4 regions of the Salinarimonas chemoclinalis genome follow, and region 1 is predicted to be linked to each of the others. Evidence: predicted binding sites of a transcription regulator. Region 1 holds the regulator's gene; each other region holds the start of a gene.
What was found. Region 1 encodes PhoB, which activates phosphate uptake and scavenging genes when phosphate is short. Its sites were predicted from a motif close to TGTCATNNANCTGTCAT; they were not measured.
Positions count from the first base shown of each region.

Region 1 (4,202 bases):
CTGACCGGCACGATCATCGGTCTCGCCCAGGCGCTGGGAGAGACCGCGCCGCTGCTGCTGATCGGCATGAACGCCTTCATCACGAGCCCGCCCGGCGGCCTGCTGGAGCCGGCGACGGCCCTCCCGACCCAGATCTTCATCTGGGCGGACAGCCCCGAGCGCGGCTTCGTCGCGCGCACCTCCGCCGGCATTCTCGTTCTGCTCGGCTTCTTGATCCTGATGAACCTGATCGCGATTTTTCTGCGCAACCGCCTCGAGCGGAAGTGGTGAGCGAGCGAGGAGACGAGATGACCGCCATGCATGCCCCCACCGCTGCGCCGGATGCCCCGGCGCCCGTTCTCGACAAGCGCGAGACCGTCCGCATCCCGCTGGAGATCGGCAACGCGTCGAAGGTGGACGCCCGCGACGTGAAGGTCTTCTACGGCGCCAAGCAGGCGATCTACGACCTCACGATCGGCATTCCGGAGAAGGCGGTGACCGCCTTCATCGGCCCGTCGGGCTGCGGCAAGTCCACCTTCCTGCGCTGCCTCAACCGCATGAACGACACGATCGACGGCGCGCGGGTCGAGGGCGACATCACGATCGACGGCAAGGACATCTACGACGCGGATCTGGACGTCGTCACCCTGCGCGCCCGCGTCGGCATGGTCTTCCAGAAGCCCAACCCCTTCCCGAAGTCGATCTTCGAGAACGTCGCCTACGGCCCGCGCATCCACGGGCTCGCGAAGTCGAAGGCGGAGCTCGCGGTGATCGTCGAGGCGGCGCTTCGCAAGGCCGGCCTCTGGGACGAGGTGAAGGATCGGCTCCTCGAGACCGGCACCGGCCTCTCCGGCGGGCAGCAGCAGCGCCTGTGCATCGCCCGCGCCATCGCGGTGTCGCCCGAGGTGATCCTCATGGACGAGCCGTGCTCGGCGCTCGACCCGATCGCCACCGCGCGCATCGAGGAGCTGATCGACGAGCTGCGGCAGAACTACACGATCGTCATCGTCACGCACTCGATGCAGCAGGCCGCCCGCGTCTCGCAGAAGACCTGCTTCTTCCACCTCGGCTACCTCGTCGAGGAGGGTCCCACCGACCAGATCTTCACCAACCCGCGCGACAAGCGCACCCAGGACTACATCACCGGCCGCTTCGGCTGAGCCGGCGCATCGCCGCAGGAAGCGCTCTCTAGGAGACGGACCCATGTCCGAACATACGGTCGCATCGTTCGACGCCGAGCTCCAGGAGCTGCGCCGCTCGATCATGGAGATGGGCGGCATCGCCGAGAAGATGCTCGCCGACGCCACCGTCGCGCTGGTGCGCCGCGACGTGGGCCTCGCCCAGTCGGTGGTCACCACCGACTATCGCCTCGACACGATCCAGCGCGACATCGAGGAGAAGGCCATCCTCACCATCGCCCGGCGCCAGCCGATGGCGGTGGACCTGCGCGAGGTGATCTCCGCCATCCGCATCGCCTCCGACATCGAGCGGATCGGCGACATGGCCAAGAACATCTCCAAGCGCACGCTCGCCATCTCCGGCCAGTTCGAGCCGCAGCGCGTCGTGCTCGGCGTCGAGCGCATGTCGGACATGGTGCTCGGCCAGCTCAAGGACATCCTCGACGCCTACACCCAGCTCGACGTCGACAAGGCGCTGGAGGTCTGGCGGCGCGACGGCGCGACGGACGCGCTCTACAACTCGCTCTTCCGCGAGCTGCTCACCTACATGATGGAAGATCCCCGCAACATCACCTTCTGCACGCATCTCCTGTTCTGCGCCAAGAACGTGGAGCGCATCGGCGACCACACCACCAACGTCGCGGAGACGATCCACTACCTCGTCACCGGCCAGCCGATCACCGCCGAGCGGCCGAAGATGGACCGCACGGCCTACGAGACCGGGCAGCCCGGCGAGACCGCGCCGGGCGCCCCCGGCGCGTGAGGGAGCGCGAGGCGAGCGACCGATGAGCACGCGTATCCTCGTCGTGGAGGACGAGGAGTCCCTGACGCTCCTCCTGCGGTACAACCTGGAGGCCGAGGGCTACGAGGTCGACGCGGTGGCGCGCGGCGACGAGGCCGAGGTGCGGCTGCGCGAGCGCATCCCCGATCTCGTCCTGCTCGACTGGATGCTGCCCGGGCTCTCCGGCATCGAGCTGTGCCGGCGCATCCGCGCGCGCCGCGAGACCGAGCGGCTCCCGGTCATCATGCTCACCGCCCGCGGCGAGGAGGGCGACCGGGTGCGCGGGCTCGCGACCGGGGCGGACGACTACATCGTCAAGCCCTTCTCCGTGCCCGAGCTGCTGGCGCGGGTGCGCGCGCTCCTGCGCCGCACCAAGCCCGCCCACATCGCCAACACGCTCGTCGCCGGCGACATCGAGCTCGACCGCGAGACCCATCGGGTGCGCCGGGCGGGGCGCGAGCTGCATCTCGGCCCGACCGAGTTCCGGCTGCTCGAGTTCCTGATGCAGAGCCCGGGCCGCGTCTTCACCCGCGAGCAGCTCCTCGACGGCGTCTGGGGACACGACGTCTACATCGACGAGCGCACGGTGGACGTCCATGTCGGGCGCCTGCGCAAGGCCATCAACACCCGCGAGACGCTGGACCCGATCCGCACCGTGCGCGGGGCGGGCTATTCCTTCGACGAGACCTTCGCCAAGAGCGACGGCGCGCTCGGCGCCTGACCCCGCCGCCGCAGGGGCCGCCTCCCACGCGCAACCGGGTTCGGTTTCGTACGTGGTGCGCTGCGAAACGGCGATGTGGTAGAGCACGTGCGTCGCCGGAGCTCGGCCATGGCGAGTCCGGGTAGAGGGGCCGCACGAGAGGACCACGATGTCGGATTCAGCCGCCGCCGGCGCGATCGCCGCGCCCGTCGATTGCCACGTCGAGCGCGTGACGCTCGTCGAGCACTTCACCGACCGGCTCTTCCGCTTCCGCACCACGCGCCCCGCGAGTCTTCGCTTCCGCTCCGGCGAGTTCGTCATGATCGGCCTTCCCGGTGGCGAGAAGCCCGTCTTCCGCGCCTACTCGATCGCGAGCCCGAGCTGGGACGACGAGCTGGAGTTCTTCTCCATCAAGGTCCCGGGCGGCCCGCTCACGGAGCGGCTCCAGCGCATCGCCGTGGGCGACGAGATCCTGATCAAGAAGAAGCCCACCGGCACGCTGGTGCTCGACGCGCTCGCGCCGGGCCGGCGGCTGTGGATGCTCTCCACCGGCACCGGCATCGCGCCCTTCGCGAGCCTGATCCGCGACCCCGAGACCTACGAGAAGTTCGACGAGGTGATCCTCACCCAGTCCTGCCGGCGGGTGGCCGAGCTCGCCTATGGCGAGAACACCGTGCGCGACCTCGTCGACGATCCGCTCGTGGGCGAGATCGCCGCCCCGCGGCTGACCTTCTACACCACCGTCACCCGCGAGCCGCACCCGCGTTCCTTCCGGATCACGGACGCGATCGCGTCGGGCCGGCTCTTCGCCGATCTGGGCGTGCCGCCCCTCGATCCGGCGACGGACCGGGTGATGATCTGCGGCTCGATCGAGATGACGCGCGACTGCCGGGCGCTGTGCGCCGCGGCCGGGCTCGATGAGGGTTCGAACGCCAAGCCCGCGCATTTCGTGGTCGAGCGCGCCTTCGTCGGCTGATCCTGCCCCTCGGGCCACCTCTCAGGCCATTTCCAGGAACTCGAGCACCATCGCGGCGGTCCAGCTGAAGCGCTTGCCGCCCAGCGCGCGGCCGTCGAGCGGGTCGAAGTACTCCCCGAAGCCGCTCCGCGCCACGAGCGCGAGGCCGTCGCGGGCGATGTCCGCGGCCGCATCGGACCGCCCGTGGCGCCCGAGCCCGTCGGCGACGAGGCGGTTGGCGATGAGCCAGAGCGGACCGCGCCAGTAGCGCAGGCGATCGAAGCGGGGATCGGCGGGATCGTGGCTCGGGACGGGGTGGCGCACCGCCGAGCGCAGGCCCGCGACGCGTCCGACGAGGGCGTCCGCGCGGGGATGGCCGGGCTCGAGCGCCATGAGCGGCAGGAGGCCGCCGATCGAGGCGCTCTCGACGAGGGTCCCGGCCGCCCGGTCGAAGGCTGCGTATTGCCCGAGCCCCTCGTGCCAGAGGCCGTCCAGCGCCGCGCGCCCGCGCCCCGCCTGGCCCTCCGCCTCCGCCGCGATCTCCGGCGCGCCGAGCGCCCGCGCCATCGCCGCGAGGTCCTCCGCCGAGCGGATCAGGATCGCGTTGAA
Region 1 is NZ_JBGMWH010000002.1:92,198-96,399, forward strand. Features, by position in the region: gene pstA (phosphate ABC transporter permease PstA) at 1-270, shown strand, start outside; gene pstB (phosphate ABC transporter ATP-binding protein PstB) at 288-1,139, shown strand; gene phoU (phosphate signaling complex protein PhoU) at 1,183-1,920, shown strand; gene phoB (phosphate regulon transcriptional regulator PhoB) at 1,943-2,659, shown strand; gene AB9M23_RS04245 (ferredoxin--NADP reductase) at 2,808-3,614, shown strand; gene AB9M23_RS04250 (MGH1-like glycoside hydrolase domain-containing protein) at 3,636-4,202, opposite strand, start outside.

Region 2 (4,202 bases), on a different contig from region 1:
AAGTCGAGACCGTCCGCCGTGGGCTCGAGCCCGCCATGGTGGGCGCGCGGTTCACGCGGGTGGACCAGCGCCGGCCCGACCTGCGCTTCCCGTTCCCGCCGCGCTTCGCCCAGCGGCTCGAGGGCGCCGAGGTGCGCGCGCTCTCCCGGCGGGCGAAATACCTGATCGCGGATCTCTCGACTGCTGAGAGCCTGATCATGCATCTGGGCATGACCGGGCGCTTCACGGTGGAGCGAGCGCACGCGGTGATCACGCCGGGCGAGTTCCACCACGCACCGGGCACGATGCCGCTGCACGACCACGTCGTGTTCGATTTCGACACCGGCGCGCGGGTCACCTACAACGACGTGCGCCGCTTCGGCTACATGGACCTGGTGCCCTCGGCGGGGCTCGCCGGGTGCAGGCACTTCGCCGGGCTCGGCATCGAGCCGCTGGGGAACGCGCTCTCCGGCGAGACGCTGGCGGCGCTCTTCCACGGCAGGATCGCCCCGCTCAAGGCCGCGCTCCTCGACCAGCGGCTGATCGCGGGGCTCGGGAACATCTACGTCTGCGAGGCGCTCCACCGCGCGCGGCTGCACCCGGAGGCGCCGGCCGGGATCGTCGCGACGAAGACGGGGCGGCCGCGGGCGAGCGCGCATCTGCTGGCGCAGGAGATCCGCGCCGTGCTGAACGAGGCGGTGGCCGCCGGCGGCTCGACGCTGCGCGACTTCGCCCACGCGGACGGCTCGCTCGGCTACTTCCAGCACGGGTTCAAGGTCTACGACCGGGAGGGCGAGCCCTGCGCGGCGCCGGGCTGCGGCGCGACGGTCGAGCGGATCGTGCAATCGGGCCGCTCGACGTTCTACTGCGCGCGCTGTCAGCCGCGCTGAGCGCCCCGCCGCGCGTCACCCGCCGAAGCGCCGCGCCACCGCCCGCGAGAGCCGCTCGCCCTCGACGAGGTAGCCCGAGATCGCGCGCTCCGCGGCGGGCGTGCAGACGCGGTAGGTGAGCGCGAAGGCGCGGTAGCCGCGGTTGTAGGCGCCGGCGAGCCGCTCGGCCCGCGCCTCGCCCTCCGCGTCGATGAGGCTCTGCATGCGCGTGGGCCACTCGGGCGCGTCGGCCGCGCCGCACAGATCACGCAGGAAGGCGAGCGCGCCCATCACCTCGGAGAGGCGCATCAGCTCGGGCTCGTAGGCCGGAGCGGGAGTGGCGGCGGGGGGCGCCACGTCCTGCGCGTGGGCGGGCATGCAGGCCCGAGCCAGCATCAGCGCCGCCAAAGCCGGGCCGAGGATGCGCCTCATCGCGCGCCCTCCGCCATGGCGATCGCCGCGCGCACGATGTCGGGCAGGCCCGGCGTCGTGGGCAGGCGCTCCGCATCCGCAGCGTCCGCCCAGACGACCGCGAGCGCCTCGGGTCCGGTCTTCCCCTCGCCGGCACGCCATCGCGCGGCGTGGGCCTGGACGACGAAGTGCGAGGCGACGCGCCCCGCCTCGTCGCGCAGGATGATCTCGACGGGGCGGATCGGCCCGATCATCGTGGCGGTCACGCCCACCTCCTCGGAGAGCTCGCGCAGGGCCGCCTCGGCCAGCGTCTCGCCCGGCTCGACGAGCCCGCCGGGCAGGGTGAAGCGCCCGCGCATCGGCTCCTCGCCGCGGGCGGCGAGCAGGACGCGCCCGTCGCGCACCACGGCGACGCTCGCGGCGAGGATGGGGCGGGAGGGGGCGAGGCGATCGTCGGTCACGGCTGGGTTTGTCGCCAATCCCGCGACGAAGGGCAAGGCCGCGATTGCGCGGGAGCCGGAACCGGACCGTCATGGAACCGTCGGCCGGGCGCGCTATCGAGCCGGCTCGGCGCCCCCGACGCGGTCGCCGCGACCGCCGGAGCCCCGCCGATGAAGCGCCTGTCCGAAGCGCCCCTGGTCCACCCCGACGCCGGCGTCCTCGCGACGCGGCTCGGCCGCTACACCGAGGTCGGCGCGCGCACGCGCCTCCTCGAGAGCGTGCTCGACGACTATTCCTACATCGTCGAGGACGGCGAGGTGGCCTACACGACGATCGGCAAGTTCGTCTCGATCGCCCGCATGGTGCGCATCAACCCGGGCAACCACCCGATGGAGCGGGCGAGCCAGGCGCACTTCACCTACCGCGCGTCCGCCTACTGGCCCGGCGAGGAGGACGACGAGGCGAGCTTCTTCGACCGGCGGCGCGCGTCCCCCGTGACCATCGGCCACGACGTCTGGATCGGCCACGGGGCGGTGATCCTGCCGGGCCGGACCATCGGCACGGGCGCGGTGGTGGGCGCGGGCGCGATCGTGACGAAGGACGTCGCGCCGTATGCGATCGTCGTCGGCAACCCGGCGCGGCCCGTGCGCCGGCGGTTTCCGGAGGCCGTCTCCGAGCGCCTGCTCGCGCTCGCCTGGTGGGACTGGGACCACGAACGCCTGCGCCGGGCGCTGCCGGATTTCAGGGGGCTGGGGGTGGAGGCCTTCCTGGAGAAGCACGGGGGGTGACGGAGCCCGACCCTCACCACTCCACCACCATCTCCACCCGGTCCGCCGGGAACAGAGCCCGCGTCGCCTGTATGCGCAGGCCCTCCGCGTCGACGTTGACGTTGTCGAGGACGAGCAGGATGCGGCCCGGGGCGAGGTCGAGGGCGGCGGCGTCGTCCGGACCCGCGGGGCGGGCGCCGAAAGTGCTGGCGAGGCGGCTGTAGTCCGTGACGCCCATCGACGCGTAGGCGCGCGTCAGCGAGCCCGTCTCGCGGAAGCGGGCATCGAGGCCGGCGAAGCGGGGGAGCGGGAAGACGTTGGTGGCGAGCGCGATCGGGGTGCCGTCGGCCGAGCGCGTGGTGACGAGCTCGAGCACCGGTGCGCCCTCGGCGATCCCGAGCCGCTCCGCCGCCCAGGCGTCCGCGCCCCGCTCGCGCGCCGAGGTCAGCGCGCCGGACGCCTGACGCCCGGCGCCAGCGACGATCTCGGTGAAGCGCGTGCGCGGGCCGATCGGGTAGGCGAGCGGGCGGGCCTCGACGAAGGTGCCGCGCCCCTGCGTCGCGCGCACGAGCCCGCGCGCGGCGAGCACGCCCAGCGCGCGGCGCACCGTGTGCCGGTTCACGCCGAAGCGCCCGGCGAGCCGCGTCTCCGCGGGCAGCCGGTCGCCCGGCGCGAGGCGCCCCGCGGCGATGTCCGCCTCGAGCCCGTCGACGATCTGCCGCCATGCGGCGACGCCCTCGCCGCGGACGAGGGAGGCGGGGTCGGCGCCGGAGACGGGATCGGACGGCGGCATGTCATCGAAACTTCATTTGACGCGGTTGATCGATTGTCTATATCACTAGACAACACACCTCGCCACCCCTTCCGTCCCTCCCGGAGAGGCGCATGACCCCCGACGCTTCCTCCACGCCCTCGGTCGACGCCCGTCGCGCCGCGATGCGCCTGTGCGCGCTCGCCCGCACCGACGAGCTCGAGGCCGCGCTCGAGGCGCTCGACGCCCCCGGCGCGGTCGCGGACCTGCGCCGGCCCGAGACCGGGCTCGTCATGCTGCGCGGGAGGATCGGCGGCGACGGGCGAGCGTTCAACGCGGGGGAGGCGACGGTGACGCGCGTCGCCGTGCGGCTGCCGTCCGGCGAGGCCGGCTTCGCCTGGCATCTCGGCCGCGACGCCGCCCGCGCCCGCAAGGCCGCGATCCTCGACGCGCTGTTCCAGGTCCGGCCGCAGGCCGTCGCGGCGGCGCTCGCGCCGATCGGCGCACGGGTCGAGGCCGAGCGCGCGGCGCAGGCGCGGCGGGTCGCGGCGACGAAGGTGGATTTCTTCACCATGGTCCGCGGGGAGGACTGAGATGGACGCCGCCGCCCTCGCTCCCGGCTTCGCCGACCCGGTTCTCGACTCCCAGGGCGTTTTCCGCGCCGTGATGGAGGCGCTGGCCCGCCCCGGCACGCCGCAGCGGCTCGCCCTCGATCTCGCGCCACCCGCGCCGCTGACGCCGGCCCTCGCCGCGATCGCGCTGACGCTCGCCGACCACGAAGCGCCGCTGTGGCTCGACGCGCCGCTCGCGGCCGCGCCGGCGGTGGCGGGCTGGCTGCGCTTCCACACCGGCGCGCGGATCGTGGCGGACGGGCGCGAGGCCGCCTTCGCGCTCGTGTCCGATCCCGCCGCGCTGCCGCCGCTCGATCGTTTCGCGCCGGGAGAGCAGGCCTATCCGGACCGCTCGACGACTCTCGTCCTCGCC
Region 2 is NZ_JBGMWH010000025.1:29,300-33,501, forward strand. Features, by position in the region: gene mutM (bifunctional DNA-formamidopyrimidine glycosylase/DNA-(apurinic or apyrimidinic site) lyase) at 1-869, shown strand, start outside; gene AB9M23_RS21245 (TIGR02301 family protein) at 885-1,280, opposite strand; gene AB9M23_RS21250 (NUDIX hydrolase) at 1,277-1,720, opposite strand; gene AB9M23_RS21255 (DapH/DapD/GlmU-related protein) at 1,871-2,488, shown strand; gene phnF (phosphonate metabolism transcriptional regulator PhnF) at 2,502-3,260, opposite strand; gene phnG (phosphonate C-P lyase system protein PhnG) at 3,353-3,811, shown strand; gene phnH (phosphonate C-P lyase system protein PhnH) at 3,813-4,202, shown strand, end outside.
Region 2: a site for PhoB is predicted at 1,788-1,804, ahead of AB9M23_RS21255 (DapH/DapD/GlmU-related protein). Genes of this name have one in related genera too.

Region 3 (4,202 bases), on a different contig from region 1:
TCGCGCCGGCGCTGGTGTACTTCCTCTCGGTCGCCTTCTTCGTGCGCATCGAGGCGAAGAAGCTGAACCTCGTCACCAACGACCCGGACGCGCCGTCGGCCTGGGCGGTGCTGAAGAAGGGCGGGCCGACCTTCCTGATACCGGTCGCGGTGCTGATCGGACTGCTCATCGCCGGCTACACGCCGGTCTACGCCGCGGGCTTCGCGATCCTCGCCTGCATCGCGGCCTCCTGGCTGACGCCCAAGCGCATGGGACCGAAGGCGATCCTCGACGCGCTGGCGCTCGGCGCGCAGAACATGATCATGACGGCCGTGCTGCTCGTCGCGGTCGGGCTCGTCATCAACGTCATCGCCATGACGGGCGTGGGCAACACCTTCTCGCTGATGATCAACCAATGGGCCGGCAACAGCCTGATCATCGCGCTCGCGCTGATCGCGCTCGCCTCGCTCGTGCTCGGCATGGGCCTGCCGGTGACGGCGTCCTACATCGTCCTCGCGACCCTGTCGGCGCCGGCGCTGCACGCGCTCATCCAGAACAACGCGCTGATCGACGTGCTGGTGGACGGCGGCGTGCCCGAAGCCGCGCGCATGACGCTCATGCTCGCGGACCCCACCGCGCTGACCACGCTCGCCGCGCCGATGACCCGCGAGGCGGCGGTCGCGTTCATCGGGGCGATGCCGCCTGAGGTGCTCAGCCTCGTCTATCCGCAGGTGCTCGACCCGGTCACGGTGAAGCTGGCGCTGCTCTCGGCACACATGATCATCTTCTGGCTCAGCCAGGATTCGAACGTGACGCCGCCGGTCTGCCTCACGGCCTTCGCGGCGGCGGCGATCGCCAAGACGCCGCCGATGGCGACGGGCCTCGTGTCGTGGAAGGTGGCCAAGGGCCTCTACCTGATGCCCATCCTGTTCGCCTACACGCAATTCCTCGGCGGCCCGCCGCTCGAGGTGCTGCACATCTTCGTCATCGCGACGGTGGGCGTCTACGCGCTCGGCGCGGCGATCGAGGGCCACATGGAGGCGCCGCTGAACTGGCCTCTGCGCATCCTCCTCTTCGCGGCGGGCGTGGCGCTGATCTGGCCGAACAACACGATCGTCGAGACGCTCGGCGCCGTGGGCGTGATCGCGATCTTCGTCTGGAACGTGCGGGAAGACCGCAGGCGGCGCCGGCCCGTGCCGGCCGGCGCCTGACGCGGGCTCAACCGCAGCCGGCGACGAGGCCGCGCAGCGCGGGGCCCGCGCCCGCGAGCGGGAACGTGCCGGCATCGGCGCCGTCGATCGTCACCGACACCGACATCGTCTGTGCCGCGGCCATCGCCGCGACCAGCGGCGTGCGCTTCGAAATCCGCTCCACGCTGGCGAAGAAGGTGCCGTTCCAGCGCATCGGCATCTCGGTCGCCTGCGCGCCCGCCTCGAAGCGCGCGGTGACCTCCGGCTCGGCCTCCGCGCCGGGCACCAGCGCCGAGAGCATGTAGATGCGCAGCGCGTCGACGTCGCAGGCCACCGTCAGCGCCTGGCCGCGCGCAGGGCTGACGCTGGCGCTCAGCGCCCGCGGGTTGAAGGTCCACCCGTCCACGCCCGGCGCTTGGCCGATGGCCGCGCCGGACGGCAGCCACACGGCCAGCATCGCGGCGATCCCGATGCGCGACGAAACTCCTCTCATGCCTCGCTCCTCTCTCGGTGCCGGATCCAGCCGGCGCGAGATGGATGTCGCTCGCCCCACGTCCGCGGCAACAGCGGCATGCGGTCGCGACATCGTCCTGTCGTGGTCGTCCGTTACCCGCGGCGGGATGGCCGTCGCGACGGCCGAAGGGAGTACGGAATGCGCGGTGACGAGGAGACGCCGGCCCTCCTGGCGGAGATGGAGGCGCTGCGCGACGAGGTCTCGCGGGACGGGCGGCGGCGGTGGGAGGCCTTCCGCGCGGACGTCGACCGCACGCCCTTCGCCGTCGGCGCGCTCAACCTCGCCCATTACCTCGCGCTTCGCCGGCGCGATCACCGCGCGCTCCAGCGCGCGCTGATGCTGCGGGGCCTGTCCTCGCTCGGGCGGCTGGAAGGCCGCGTGCTCGCCACGCTCGACGCCGCCACCGTCGCGCTCGCGGCGCTGGCGGGCGAGGAGACGTGCCGGCATGCGCCGTCGCAGCGGCAGTTCTTCCGCGGCGAGACCCGCCTGCGCGCCGCGACGGAGCGCCTGTTCGGGCCCGCGCGGCCGGAACGGCAGGGGCGCATCCTGGTGACGCTGCCGAGCGAGGCGGCGGACGATCCCGCGCTCGTCGCGGGCCTGGCGCGCGCCGGCGCCGACGCGCTGCGGATCAACTGCGCGCACGACGACCCCGAGGCTTGGCGCGCCATGATCGCGCACGCCCGCGCCGCCGAGCGCGAGACCGGACGGCGGCTGCGCATCCTCATGGACATCGCCGGCCCGAAGATCCGCACCGGCGCCGTGCTCGCGCCCGACGAGCGCGCGCGCATCGGTGTCGGCGACCGGCTGCTTCTGGCCAGGACCCTCGCCCCGGGCTTCGCGCAGTCCTTCCCCTTCCAGGCCACCTGCACGGCGCCCGAGGTGCTCGACGCCGTCGGCGTGGGCGCGCGGGTCGCCGTCGACGACGGGCGCTTCTCCGGCCGCGTCGTCGCCCGGGCGCACGACGGGCTCGTCGTCGCGATAGACCAGGCGAAGCTCGGGGGCGCCCGGCTGAAGCCCGAGAAGGGGCTGAACTTCCCCGAGACGGCGCTCGCCCTCGACCCGCTCACCGACAAGGACCGCGCCGACCTCGACGTGGTGGCGCGGGAGGCCGACCTCGTCGGCTATTCCTTCGTGCAGACAGCGGGCGACATCCGGCGCCTGCAGGCGGAACTCGCCGCGCGCACGTCCCGCTGGCGCGAGATCGGCCTCGTCGCCAAGATCGAGACGCCCGTCGCCGTGCGCAACCTGCCGGAGATCATGGTGGCGGCGGCGGGGCGGCAGCCCTTCGCGGTGATGATCGCCCGCGGCGATCTCGCAGTGGAGATCGGCTTCGCGCGATTGGCGGAGATGCAGGAGGAGCTGCTCTGGCTCGCGGAAGCCGCGCACGTGCCGGTGATCTGGGCGACTCAGGTGCTCGAGCGCCTCGTCAAGTCCGGCCTGCCCTCGCGGGGCGAGATGACGGACGCGGCCATGGCGGCGCGCGCCGAATGCGTGATGCTCAACAAGGGCCCGAACGTCGAAGCCGCCGTCGATGCACTCGACGGCCTGTTCCGGCGCATGGGCGAGCATCAGTCGAAGAAGACCCCGACGCTGCGGGCGCTTCGCACGTGGTGAGGGCGGCGCCCCGCGCGGAGCGCCGCCCGCTCGACTTCACCTCTGCGACGTCACTGCGGCTCGATGGGCTCGGCCGGCAGCACCGGCGTGTCGGCCTGCGGGTCGATCGGCACCGGCGCCGGGGCCGGCTCCTCGATGGCGCCGGTCACCGGCACGTCGGTCGCGGTGTAGCCGTCCATCAGGAAGAAGGCCAGGATCGCGCCGATCACCACGATCGCGCCGATCACCCAGGCCATCCCCATCCCCGAGCGCCGTGCGGGCCGCGCCATGCGGTCGTCCCTCGCCGCGTGCCCCGGAAAGCGCGTCGCGTCGGTGCGCGCCGCCACCGGGTCGACGGGATCGGCCGGGCGCGGGTCCGGGCCGGCGCCGCGGGTGGTCTCGCCGGGGCGGATCTCGCCGGGGCGCGTGCCGAACGGGTCCGTCGGCGCGGTCGCCGGCAATGGATCGACCACGCGGTCGGTCCCGGTATGGGGCGTGCGCGGATCGGCGGGGTCGCGTCCATCGTTCGTCGCCATCGTGGCCTCCTTTCGGCTCGAGCGGCGTGATCCGGCCTCAACGCCCGGCGGGGCCGCGGGTTTCCGTCGCGTCGGGCGCTTCGCGGCGGCATGCGACTTGAAGCGCGCGCGAGAGAGCGCTAACCGTCGAGACCGCGCACACGAGGACGGACGAGCCGATGAACGCCCCTGTCGATCCCAAGAAGCTCATCAAGGGCGCCACCGGCGACTGGGAGGTCGTCGTCGGCATGGAGATCCACGCCCAGGTGAATTCCCAGGCGAAGCTGTTCTCCGGCGCCTCGACGGGCTTCGGTGCGGCGCCGAACTCGCACGTCTCGCTCGTCGACGCGGCGATGCCGGGCATGCTGCCCGTGATCAATCTCGAATGCGTCCGCCAGGCGGTGCGCACCG
Region 3 is NZ_JBGMWH010000015.1:8,402-12,603, forward strand. Features, by position in the region: gene AB9M23_RS18100 (TRAP transporter permease) at 1-1,190, shown strand, start outside; gene AB9M23_RS18105 (hypothetical protein) at 1,198-1,662, opposite strand; gene AB9M23_RS18110 (pyruvate kinase) at 1,822-3,297, shown strand; gene AB9M23_RS18115 (hypothetical protein) at 3,348-3,812, opposite strand; gene gatB (Asp-tRNA(Asn)/Glu-tRNA(Gln) amidotransferase subunit GatB) at 3,971-4,202, shown strand, end outside.
Region 3: a site for PhoB is predicted at 1,750-1,766, ahead of AB9M23_RS18110 (pyruvate kinase). Genes of this name have one in related genera too.

Region 4 (4,202 bases), 460 kb from region 1:
GGCGCGGCGGGCGATCTCTATCGAATCGGGGCACGACAGCATGGGCGCGTGCAGGCGCGTTCCCGCGAGGCGGGCGAGGCGCACGTCGCGCTCGAGCACGATGGTCTCGGCCTCCTTCGGGATGCCGAGCAGGCCGAGCCGCGCGGAGAGCTCGCCCTCGTTCATCACCCCGTCGCCGACGAGGTCGGGGTCCTCGCAATGGTTCATCACGAGCGCGCCGACGTCGCGGGCGTAGAGGAGCGCGCGGCGCATGACGCGCGCGTTCGTCACGCAGCGCGCCCCGTCGGTGAAGGCGACGGCGCCGGCCTCGCCGAGGAGGCCGAACTCGGTCATTTCCCTGCCTTCGCGACCCTTGGTCAGCGCGGCGGCGGGGAGCACGCGCACGATCGCCGTGTCGCGGGCGCGGCGCAGCATGTAGTCGACGATCGCCGGCTCGTCGACGGCGGGGTCGGTGTCGGGCATGGTGACGAGCGTCGTCACCCCGCCCGCGGCGGCGGCCTCGCTCGCGGAGGCCAGCGTTTCGCGGTGCTCGGCGCCCGGCTCGCCGACGAAGGCGCGCATGTCGACGAGGCCCGGCGCGAGCACGCGCCCGTCGCAGGCGATCACCCGCGCGCCCTCCGGCGCCGGCGGCGCGGCGCCCCAGACGACGTCGGCGATCAGGCCGTCCTCGACGCGCACCGAGCCGCGGCCCTCGCGCAGGCGCTCGGGGTCGACGAGGTGCGCGTCCTGGAGAACGAGGCTCGTCATGCGGCGCTCGGGATCTCGTCGAGGGCGTGGAATACGCGGCATCCGTGGGACCGGGCGGTGGCGACCATGTCGTCGGCGCCGGCCGAAGGCCCGCCGATCCGCAGCACGCCGTCGCACTTGGCGACGAGGCGCCGCGCGATCGGATGGAAGATCTCGTCGAACACCGCGTCACCGATACCCGTCGAGCCCGCCCGCTCGATCAGCGGCAGCGCGTACCATTCCCCCAGCACCGGCAGGTGCCCGGCGCGGAACAGCGCCAGCGCCGTGTCCGTCATGGCATCGACGTTGGCCTGGATCTTGGCCGGGTCGTCGCCCGTGCCGGATCGATAGGGGCCGGCGACGAGGATCATCAATGCAGCCATGGTGTCACCCGTTCGGCAGATGCGAGGCGAGCGCCTCGAGGACGGCCATGCGGACCGCCACGCCCATCTCCACCTGCTCGCGGATGAGCGACTGCGCGCCGTCGGCCACGTCCGACGCGATCTCGACGCCCCGGTTCATCGGGCCTGGATGCATCACGAGCGCGTCGGGGGCGGCGTGGGAGAGCTTCTCCGCGTCGAGCCCGTGGTAGCGGAAGTACTCCTTCACCGAGGGCACGAAGGAACCGTGCATGCGCTCGCGCTGGAGGCGCAGCATCATGACGATGTCCGCGCCCTCGATGCCCCGGCGCAGGTCGGAGAAGCAGGGGAAGCCCAGCGCCTCGATGCCCGCGGGCAGCAGCGTCGAGGGCGCGACGAGCCGCACCTTGGCGCCCAGCGCCGCGAGCAGGATCATGTTCGAGCGCGCCACCCGCGAATGCAGGATGTCGCCGCAGATCGCGACCGTGAGCCCCTGGATGCGGCCCTTGTTGCGGCGGATCGTCAGCGCGTCGAGGAGCGCCTGGGTCGGATGCTCGTGCGCGCCGTCCCCGGCGTTGACCACAGCGCAGTCGACCTTGCGGGCGAGGAGGTGCACCGCGCCCGCGGAATGGTGGCGCACGACGATGATGTCGGGGTGCATGGCGTTGAGCGTCGCCGCGGTGTCGACGAGGGTCTCGCCCTTCTTCACCGAGGAGGAGGCGACCGCCATGTTCATGACGTCGGCGCCCAGCCGCTTGCCGGCGAGTTCGAAGGAGGCCTGCGTGCGCGTCGAGGGCTCGAAGAACAGGTTGATCTGCGTGCGGCCCCGCAGCGTGGACTTCTTCTTCTCGATACGCCGCGACACCTCCACCGCATCGTCCGCCGCGTCCAGCAACGCCTCTATGTCGAGGGGCGAGAGGCCCTCGATCCCGAGGAGGTGGCGATGCGGATAGCGGGGGCGGGCGTCGGGCATGAGAGGACGGTATAGACGCTCCGGGGGCGGGGGCAAGCGGTCGTGTGGGCGTGACGGAAGCGCCTTTGGGTGCCGACGTCGAGCGCCCCGGGTCCTCTCCGAGAGTGAGGAGAGCGCGTCTGCGGGTCCGATCCGCCGTCGACCTCGGCCGATCCGCGTCGACGGGACCGGCGTTCCCGCAGTGCCCTCCCGTCCTCCCGCACACCGGAGGAACGAGAAGCCGCCTTCGCGCGTATCGCTCGACGCCTCGCCCGCGCGCTCTAGCCTCGCGCGCTGCGGCTCCGCGAGACGGGGTCCCTCTGCCATGCCCTGCGCGCACGTGCGACATGCACGCCAGCGCTGCGCGGCGTCATCCACTTGTCAAGGACGACGGGCACGAGTCACGATCAAGCATCGCCGGGCGAGCCCGGCGCCGAGCGCGAAGGGGTGACCCGAATGAAGCTCATGTCCCGCACGCAGGCGCGCCTCCAGGCGCTGGTGGGGCGCATCGACACGCGCTCCGACGCCCGGAAGATCGTCGACGCGCTCATCGCCGAGCGCGGCCAGAAGATCATGGAGGCCTGGTGGTGGCCGGCGGCGAAGCCGCTCGTCGAGGGCGTGCTGCGCTATCCGGAAGCGGTGCGCATGGCCGAGACGATCGCCCCGATGCAGGCGGACGCCGTGTTCGAGCATCTCTCCCGGCGCCTGAAGCTCGACGTGCGCACGAAGAACGCCGAGCGGCTGCCGCGGACCGGCAAGGTCGTCATCGTCTCGAATCACCCCACGGGCATCGCGGACGGCGTCGCGCTCTGGAACGCGGTGAAGGAGCGCCGGCGCGACCTCTCGATCTTCGCCAACCGCGACGCGATCCGCCTCAACCCGCGGCTCGCCGACATCATCGTGCCGGTCGAGTGGCGTTCCGCGTTCAAGACGCGGGAGAAGACGCGCGAGACGATTCGCCTCTCCACCCGCGCCTTCGACGACGAGCGCGCGGTGGTGCTGTTCCCGTCGGGGCGGCTCGCCTATTGGAACGACGACGAGAAGCGGCTGTGCGAGCGGCCGTGGATGTCCTCGGCGCTGGCGCTGGCGCGCCGCTACGATGCGCCGATCGTGCCGATCCACATGGGCGCGCGCAATTCCGGGCTGTTCCACTTCCTGGCGCGGGTATCGACGGAGCTGCGCGACATGACCGTGTTCTACGAGCTCCTGAACAAGACCGGCCAGCGCTTCGACATCCACTTCGGCGAGCCGATCGTGCCGGAGGCGCTCGAGGGGCGCGACATCCAGGTGCTGACGGAGCGCATGCGCGCGCACTGCTTCGAGACGCTGGCGCGCGACCCGGACGCCGCCTTCCTACCGTGATCAGAGCCCGCGCTTGGCCCGTGCCAGCGCGTCCCCGAACGCGTCGGCGAAGTCCGCCCGCTCGGGCGGGGAGAGCTCGCGGGCGATGACGACGCGCTCGCCGCGGGAGACGAGGGCGAGCGCCATCAGGCCGTAGTCCTCGTCGTGCTCCCGGTCGAGGCGCGTCCAGAGGGGGTTGAAGCGCCGTTCGGACCGCTCGCCGCGATGCGTCACCTTCCGGAAGAGCAGCTCGAGCGGCGTGAGAACCACCTCCTCGAAGCCCTTGGCCGAGCGGAAGCTCGCCTTGAAGGCGATCGCGAGCGCGACGAGATCGAGGCCGAGGAAGCCCGCCACGGGCCAGGCGCCGAGCACGATGAAGGGGATGCTCGATCCCACCGCCGCGAGGCAGCACAGGACGAGCACCAGCCGCGCGCCCGAGGGCGCGAGCGAGCGGTGCGGGGTGATCTTCGCCGAGAACAGCGGTGCCGTCTCGTCTCCTGGATCGTCTCGGGTATCGGTATCGGCCATCGGGGGAACGCCTTGCCGTCTTCGCGAGGGAGAGTATAACGCGCACGTCGCCGCTTGGGAGTGTGCCGTGCGCTCGAAATCGCCGGAGGAGACGGTCGCCGACGCCGCACCCGCCGACGGGAGCGGGGAGGGGCGGCCCGTTCGCGGACGCGCCGCGACGGCGAAGACGGCCTCGAAGCCCCGACCGAAAGCGACCAAGCCGAAGCCAGCCGCCAAGTTCGCCGGCGCCATCGGCCGCAAGCCGCCCAGGCCCGTCGACGCCGAGACGCGCCGCGAGATCTTCCGCCGCCTCGCCG
Region 4 is NZ_JBGMWH010000002.1:549,633-553,834, reverse strand. Features, by position in the region: gene AB9M23_RS06390 (dihydroorotase) at 1-747, opposite strand, end outside; gene AB9M23_RS06385 (DUF4406 domain-containing protein) at 744-1,100, opposite strand; gene AB9M23_RS06380 (aspartate carbamoyltransferase catalytic subunit) at 1,114-2,058, opposite strand; gene AB9M23_RS06375 (1-acyl-sn-glycerol-3-phosphate acyltransferase) at 2,494-3,399, shown strand; gene AB9M23_RS06370 (DUF2244 domain-containing protein) at 3,400-3,906, opposite strand; gene nth (endonuclease III) at 3,974-4,202, shown strand, end outside.
Region 4: a site for PhoB is predicted at 2,406-2,422, ahead of AB9M23_RS06375 (1-acyl-sn-glycerol-3-phosphate acyltransferase). Genes of this name have one in related genera too.